Regions from separate parts of the Affinirhizobium helianthi genome, predicted to be linked through region 2. Evidence: predicted binding sites of a transcription regulator. Region 2 holds the regulator's gene; the other holds the start of a gene.

Region 1 (3,420 bases), on a different contig from region 2:
GGCGTGTTGATGATCCGCTCAAAGGCAAGATCGTCCGCCGGTTGGCACGTCAGGCGGAAATAGGCCATGGCATCGCGAATTTCGAGACGCTCATAGAAGCGGGGACCGCCGATAACCCGGTAATTCAAACCCAGGGTCACGAAGCGATCTTCGAACTCGCGCATCTGGAACGAGGCGCGCACGAGGATCGCCATGTTGTTCAGCTTGTGCTGCTTGCGCTGAAGCTGCTCGATTTCCTCGCCAATCGCCCGTGCTTCTTCTTCCGAATCCCATGCCGCGTGAACGATGACCTTTTCGTCATCGGGATCGGTGCGTTCGGTGAACAGGGTTTTGCCAAGACGGCCCTCATTATGCGCGATCAGGTGACCGGCTGCACCCAAGATATGTTCGGTCGAGCGATAATTACGTTCCAGCCGGATGACTTTGGCGCCGGGAAAATCCTTCTCGAAGCGCAGGATGTTATCCACTTCCGCGCCGCGCCAGCCATAGATAGACTGATCGTCATCCCCCACACAGCACACGTTCTGGGGCACGTCCTTGGGCCTTTGGGCCAGAAGGCGCAGCCACATATATTGGGCGGTGTTTGTGTCCTGATACTCGTCTACCAGAATGTAGCGAAACTTCTGGTGATAATCCTTGAGCAGGTCCGGGTTGCGGCGGAACAGATCGATGGGGTGCAGAAGCAGATCGCCGAAATCGCAGGCGTTCAAGGTCTTCAGACGCGCCTGATAGGCTGCATAAAGCTCGCGGCCCTTGCCATTGCCGAAAGCACGGGCATCGCCCTCCGGTATGTCCTTTGGTGTCAGGCCCTTGTTCTTCCAGCCATCGATCATTCCGGCAAACTGGCGTGCTGGCCAGCGCTTATCGTCCATGCCTTCTGCCTGGATCAATTGCTTGATCAGGCGAATAACATCATCGGTATCGAGGATGGTGAAGTCGCTGCGAAGGCCGACAAGCTCGGCATGGCGGCGCAGAATCTTGACGCCTATCGAGTGGAATGTGCCAAGCCATGGCATGCCTTCCACCGCGCCGCCCACCAGAACGCCAATGCGCTCTTTCATTTCGCGCGCTGCCTTGTTCGTGAAGGTCACCGCCAGAATCTGGCTGGGGAAGGCGCGGCCCGTTGCAAGGATATGTGCTATGCGGGTGGTCAGAACGCGGGTTTTCCCCGTGCCTGCGCCCGCCAGAACCAGAACCGGTCCATCGACAGTCTCGACTGCCTCGCGCTGTTCAGGGTTCAGACCTGAGAGATAATCCGGCGCACGGTTTTGATCGCGCGCGGCCATGGCCCGTGCGGCAATGCCAAGACCACCTGCTGGCGCTTGAGCGGCAGGGGCGGCTGAGTTTTTGCGGCGCGGTGCATTCTCCGGTTCCTCATCGAAGAACGGAATGTCATCGAAACTGTTTGTCATCAGGCCAATCTAATGATTCCGGGTGCAGAAGGCCATAGGTCATGTTCTGGTTTTATTCCAGCTGTCTTCACGCGTGATGATGTGAACAAGAAGGAGGGGATAGCCATCACGCCGCCGTGATTGCGATTCACGTTACAAATTCGCAAGGTTAGCAATCTGTCGTTGTCTGACAATGCGTAAATAAGGATACTGGCGAACTTGCAATATCCCTCAATCGGAGTGTCTGAATGCGCATCTGGAAGCAATTGCTCCTCAGTTTCGTCGTGCTGTTCATAGGTTTATGCTTGTGGGTCTCCCTTAGCCCCGATGCAGCACGCACTCTGGTCAGCATGGGTGCGCCGCAAGCGGCTGTCTCTCTCATTCAGCCGCAGCTTGATGAAGGAACAAAAACCGAGGGTGCAGGGGCTGTAGCCTCCAGCCAGCGTTCCGGCGGACAGGGTGGGCAGCGTGCGACGCTGGTTTCCGTTCGTCCGGTTGAGAATGGCACTGTCAATGATCGGCTGAGCGCTATCGGCAGCGGCGAGGCAATTCAGTCCGTTGTCGTCATGCCGCAGGCAACAGGAACGGTAAACGAGATCCTTGTCAAATCCGGGCAGAAGGTGAAGAAGGGGGATGTGCTGGCCAGGCTCGATGACGATGAACAGCTGATCGAGCGCGATAAGGCGCAGGTCGCATTGCGCAGCGCCGTTGAAAAATCCAGCTCCTACAAGAACCTGCAAAGCGTCGCGCGTCTGGACGTGCTGGATGCGCAAATTGCCGAGGAATCTGCGAAGCTTGCCGTGAGCACGGCGGAACTCAACCTCAAGCGCCGCAATATTGTGGCACCTATTGATGGCATTGCTGGTATCGTTGCGGTGAATGTCGGTGACAATGTCACGACCCAGACGAGCGTTGTGACGCTGGATGATCGTTCGGAAATTTTGGTCGATTTCTATGCCCCGGAACGGTTTGCCACCCTTGTTGAGCCAGGTGCGGAAGTTGAGGCAACCTCGATGAGCCGTCCAGGACAGGTCTTCAAGGGCAAGGTGGATTCTATTGATAACCGGGTGGATGCAGCAAGCCGCACATTCCGCATTCGCGCCCGGATCGACAACCCGACGGATCTTCTTCGGGCGGGCATGTCTTTCCAGGTCTCCATGCGCTTTGCAGGCGATAGCTATCCGGCGGTCGACCCGCTTGCGGTCCAGTGGGATGCGGAAGGCGCCTATGTCTGGCGAATCCGGGAGAACAAGCCGGAGAAGGTGCGCGTGAGCGTGATCCAGCGTAACCCGGATGCGGTTCTCGTTCAGGCAGAGCTTCAAACCGGAGACAAGATTGTGACCGAAGGCTTGCAGCGCGTTCGCGAAGGGCAGGCTGTGCGCATACAAGGTGAGCCGGAGCGCGTAGCGGAGGCTGAAACCCGATGAGCGAGACCGAAAACCACGAGACGCAAGCGCAGAGCGCCAAATCCACCTTCACCGCACTGTTTGTTCGTCGCCCCATTCTGGCGGCGGTCATCAACACGTTGATTGTTGTTGCGGGTCTTGCAGCATTCGTGGGCGTTGAAGTGCGCGAGCTGCCGGATGTCGACCAGCCGGTCATCACCGTCCGCACTGATTATCAGGGTGCATCGCCACAAACGGTTGATCAGGAACTTACTCAGGTCATCGAAGGTGCCGTCGCGCGCGTCAGCGGCCTCAAATCGCTCTCTTCCGAATCGCAATTCGGTGCCAGCCGTGTGACCATGGAATTCAGCGATACAGCTGATCTGGCGGTCGCGGCCAACGATGTGCGCGATGCAATCGGCCGCGTGGCCAACCAGTTGCCGGATAATGCGGACGAGCCGCGCATCGTGAAGGCGGATTCGGACTCGCAGCCGATCATGCGTCTGGCTGTGACATCCTCCAATCTCTCGATGGAAGATCTGACGCTGCTGGTGGACAATGAGATTGTTGACCGTCTGGCCGCCGTGGATGGCGTTGCCGACGTGGAAATGTATGGCGATCAGGAGAAGATCTTTCGGGTCGAT
Region 2 (3,420 bases):
TGTTTCTCAGAAGCGCAGTATGGCGCAGAACCTGCTGCGGAAGAAACTGCTGGGGCGATAGCCACAGCACTTCGCAGGATAAGCTCTGCCGGCGAAACGCTAGCGACTGCACCACCCGTCCAAACGGCACTGTTGTGGTTTGAAGCGAAGTGTTCATATCTGCGGTGAGCAGATGAGGCAGATACCAGTTATCCGCCTCCGCTATAGGTGTTTGCCCCCAAACCAGCAGCACCCGGCGATGCACAATCTCGCCTTCCTGCGCCATGCAAAGAGCATGCCTGACCTCCGGCCCAGCGGAGATACAATCATCGCCCATACGAATAGAGGACAGCTCACCCTCGCACGTATGCTCAGCGGAGCACCATGCACTCAGCGTGCGCGTTGCGCTGTCGCTGCGCAAAAGCAGATCGTTAAGCCGCAAGAGCCGTCTATGGCGTTCAGCGAGAAACAAGGATTGCCTCTCTTGCATGTGCAATGAATGTCCCTGCTCTCTGATTTCACCACACACCCATTCTGGCGCCGACCTCCCGTTGCGCGAGCAGTTTTCGACCGTCACGGAATCTCAACAAAGGCTAGCATCGGATGAACTCCTGGCTGCGCACTAACCACAAGCATGCGGCCAAGTTTTGTATGAGGGATCTCGTTGCCAATAAGGCAGGCTTCTGCCGCAGCCAAACTCTTCACGGCAATCGTCACGCCCAGCCCGACCATCTGGCTGCGCGATGAGGAGGCGCCGAAAGCAGTCAGGGCATGACTGAAGGCCAAAAGACGCAGAGCACCGTTTTGCAACTGAAACGTCCATTCAGCCTCACCCTGGCAGCCTTTATCTCCAAGGACCAATGCCAGCCTGTCAGCATCCTTGGCAAAATCAGAGGCAATTAACAGGACTTCAGCGATACCCTGCGCCGTGTTTTCGTGATTCAGGAGCGATCCGCCGGGCAGAGCCGCGTTGATTCGCTGACACGTGAAGCCGAGCAATTCCTTCGAGCCAAGATCCGCAAAGGCCAGCCGGAAGCTCGCGGTTCTCTTGCTGCCATCGGCGCCTTGCGCCTCTCGCGAAAAATTCAGAACTGGTCCCGCCGAAATTCCACGGCTCTCAAACCGAGCATGATCTGCATCGGCATTGGATGAAGCGAGAACGAAGGCAGACGGCGCGTGCCATCGCTCGTCCATGGCCACCTCCAAATGCCGCTTTGCAAAGACATTCCCGGCCCCGGCTGCCTCACCAGCGCGTTCCATGTCTCGAATCGCCAGTGGTTCCAGATAGGTCTGGTCGCAGAAGAAAACGCAAGCGTTCGACGTTCCGAAAGGGTGGTGCCCATCAGGCGCAACCGTAAAACCAAGCCGGCTAAACATGCCCCTCGATCTACCAAGGCTTTCAACTGGCAGAACGAGATGATCTAGACTGCTGGACACGACGATCTCCATCCGCTGCGTTAAAATGGTTTAGAACCGATTATTCGTTTTGTACAAGTGCGCTTCGAGCCCCTTGCGGAACACAACTGGAACATATAGTGTCCGTTCTGGATTTGTTTCCGGACGGGGTGCCGATTATGCTAACACGCAAACAGCAGGAACTACTTCTCTTCATTCATGCGCGCATGAAGGAATCGGGGGTTCCCCCTTCTTTCGACGAGATGAAGGATGCTCTGGATCTTGCGTCGAAATCAGGCATCCATCGCCTCATTACGGCGCTGGAAGAACGTGGCTTTATCCGACGCCTTCCAAATCGTGCTCGTGCACTCGAAGTCATCAAGCTTCCGGAACCTTTTGGAACCAGTACGGCACCCAAGCGCGGCTTCTCGCCAAGCGTTATCGAGGGTTCGTTGGGCAAGCCCAATCCGCAACCTGTCCCTGCACCACAGCCGGTGAAGGTAGCGGCTGAGGAAAGCACTTCAGTCTCCGTCCCCGTCATGGGTCGCATCGCGGCAGGTGTGCCGATTTCAGCGATTCAGAACAACACCCATGCCATTAGCGTACCTCTCGAAATGCTGGGTCCGGGCGAGCACTATGCGCTTGAGGTGAAGGGCGATTCCATGATCGAAGCTGGAATTCTCGACGGCGATACGGTGATCATCCGCAATGGCAGCACAGCCAATCCGGGCGATATCGTTGTCGCTCTTGTCGATGATGAAGAGGCAACGCTCAAGCGTTTTCGCCGCAAGGGAGCATCCATCGCTCTCGAGGCCGCCAATCCGGCTTACGAAACGCGGATTTTTCCGCCGGAACGCGTGAAGGTTCAAGGCCGCCTGGTCGGTCTTATTCGCCGTTACCATTGAGCCATCGCTGGATGGGGTCATCATGCGCGTCTATCGCGAAGCTTCGGGCTCGCCAGTCATAGGTGCGGTGTATTTCCCATGCTCGGGCACTTGAATTGAGCGATGGTAGATAGGCCCAGTTGCCGGGCTCAAAGTGGCCACCAAACACAATTTCCATTGTGCCGGTTGTTCGAAGTGTTGTGCCTGTCAGCAGCCGCGCGCCTGATCGGCAACTGGAGAACCGTGTCCGGCTCGATACAACGAAATCCGCATGGTCGCAGGCAAAGCTCAGCAAGCGGTTATCGCTCACTGCAGCGATTCTTGATCCTTCGGCCGTTATTGTCATGCAGATCAAACGCGTGAGGCAAAAAAACTGATCTGGTTTGATCTCACTGAGCCCCGTTGCCATGGCCGCTTCGACGGACTTGATCTGCGCCGTCGTCAAGCGCTTCCGGTCACTCCGGATGTTTGAGAGCACTGGCGTTTCCTCGTCACCATCAGCGAGCGCGTTGATGGACGGCTCGTCATCACCCGCAAGATCAATGCTGCGTCTTACGGGCAGTATCGTATCGGTTATCTGCAAGGCGTTGCGCCATCGTTCGAAAAGAAAGCCCGACGACCGCGCCTGATTGGTCGACGCTACAGATCCGCGCCGTAGGAGGATGGCTTCCCCGTCTTCTGCTACCACCATCTCCGGGCGGGCTCTTCCCGCACCAGAAAATAGCAAGATCAATCCAGCAGTGAGAAGAACCGCGCCCAGCCACCGCAGCGGAGACCTCAGGCTAATGAAGAGAATCAGACCGAAGGACGTGATGGCAAGGAAGTAAGGTGGCGCCCGTCCAATGCTCGTGCCTCCGTCCCAGGAGGCAACCACTGTTGCGACACTGATAACGACGTCCAGACCCCACCCCATGATAGCAAAGAAAAGAGCGTCGAGGCCGAATGGCATTGCCAGCATCCCCAGCAGACCCGCTGGCATGACAATCACAGAGATGAAAGGCATGGCTGCCAGATTGGCAACGAGGCCATAGGCGCTCAGCTGATTGAAGTGCGCTATGGAAAAAATCGCCGTGGACAAGCCGCCGATCAAGGAAGTCATGACCGTGCCGCCTACAAAGCCTGCAACCGATGTAACAACTGCAGCCTGAGGGCCTTTAATCTG

Evidence for each region. The regulator LexA, encoded in region 2, represses DNA repair genes until DNA is damaged. The targets are predictions, from matches to a motif close to TGTTCNNNNTGTGTTCNG.
Region 1: the regulator LexA is predicted to act here: its motif matches at 1,455-1,472, upstream of ACFSE1_RS00240 (ATP-dependent helicase).

Annotation. Positions count from the first base shown of each region.
Region 1 is NZ_JBHUEQ010000002.1:48,475-51,894, forward strand. It holds gene ACFSE1_RS00240 (ATP-dependent helicase) at 1-1,412, opposite strand, end outside; gene ACFSE1_RS00245 (efflux RND transporter periplasmic adaptor subunit) at 1,640-2,818, shown strand; gene ACFSE1_RS00250 (efflux RND transporter permease subunit) at 2,815-3,420, shown strand, end outside.
Region 2 is NZ_JBHUEQ010000003.1:526,814-530,233, forward strand. It holds gene ACFSE1_RS03090 (hypothetical protein) at 1-265, opposite strand, end outside; gene ACFSE1_RS03095 (VOC family protein) at 553-1,416, opposite strand; gene lexA (transcriptional repressor LexA) at 1,554-2,279, shown strand; gene ACFSE1_RS03105 (ComEC/Rec2 family competence protein) at 2,260-3,420, opposite strand, start outside.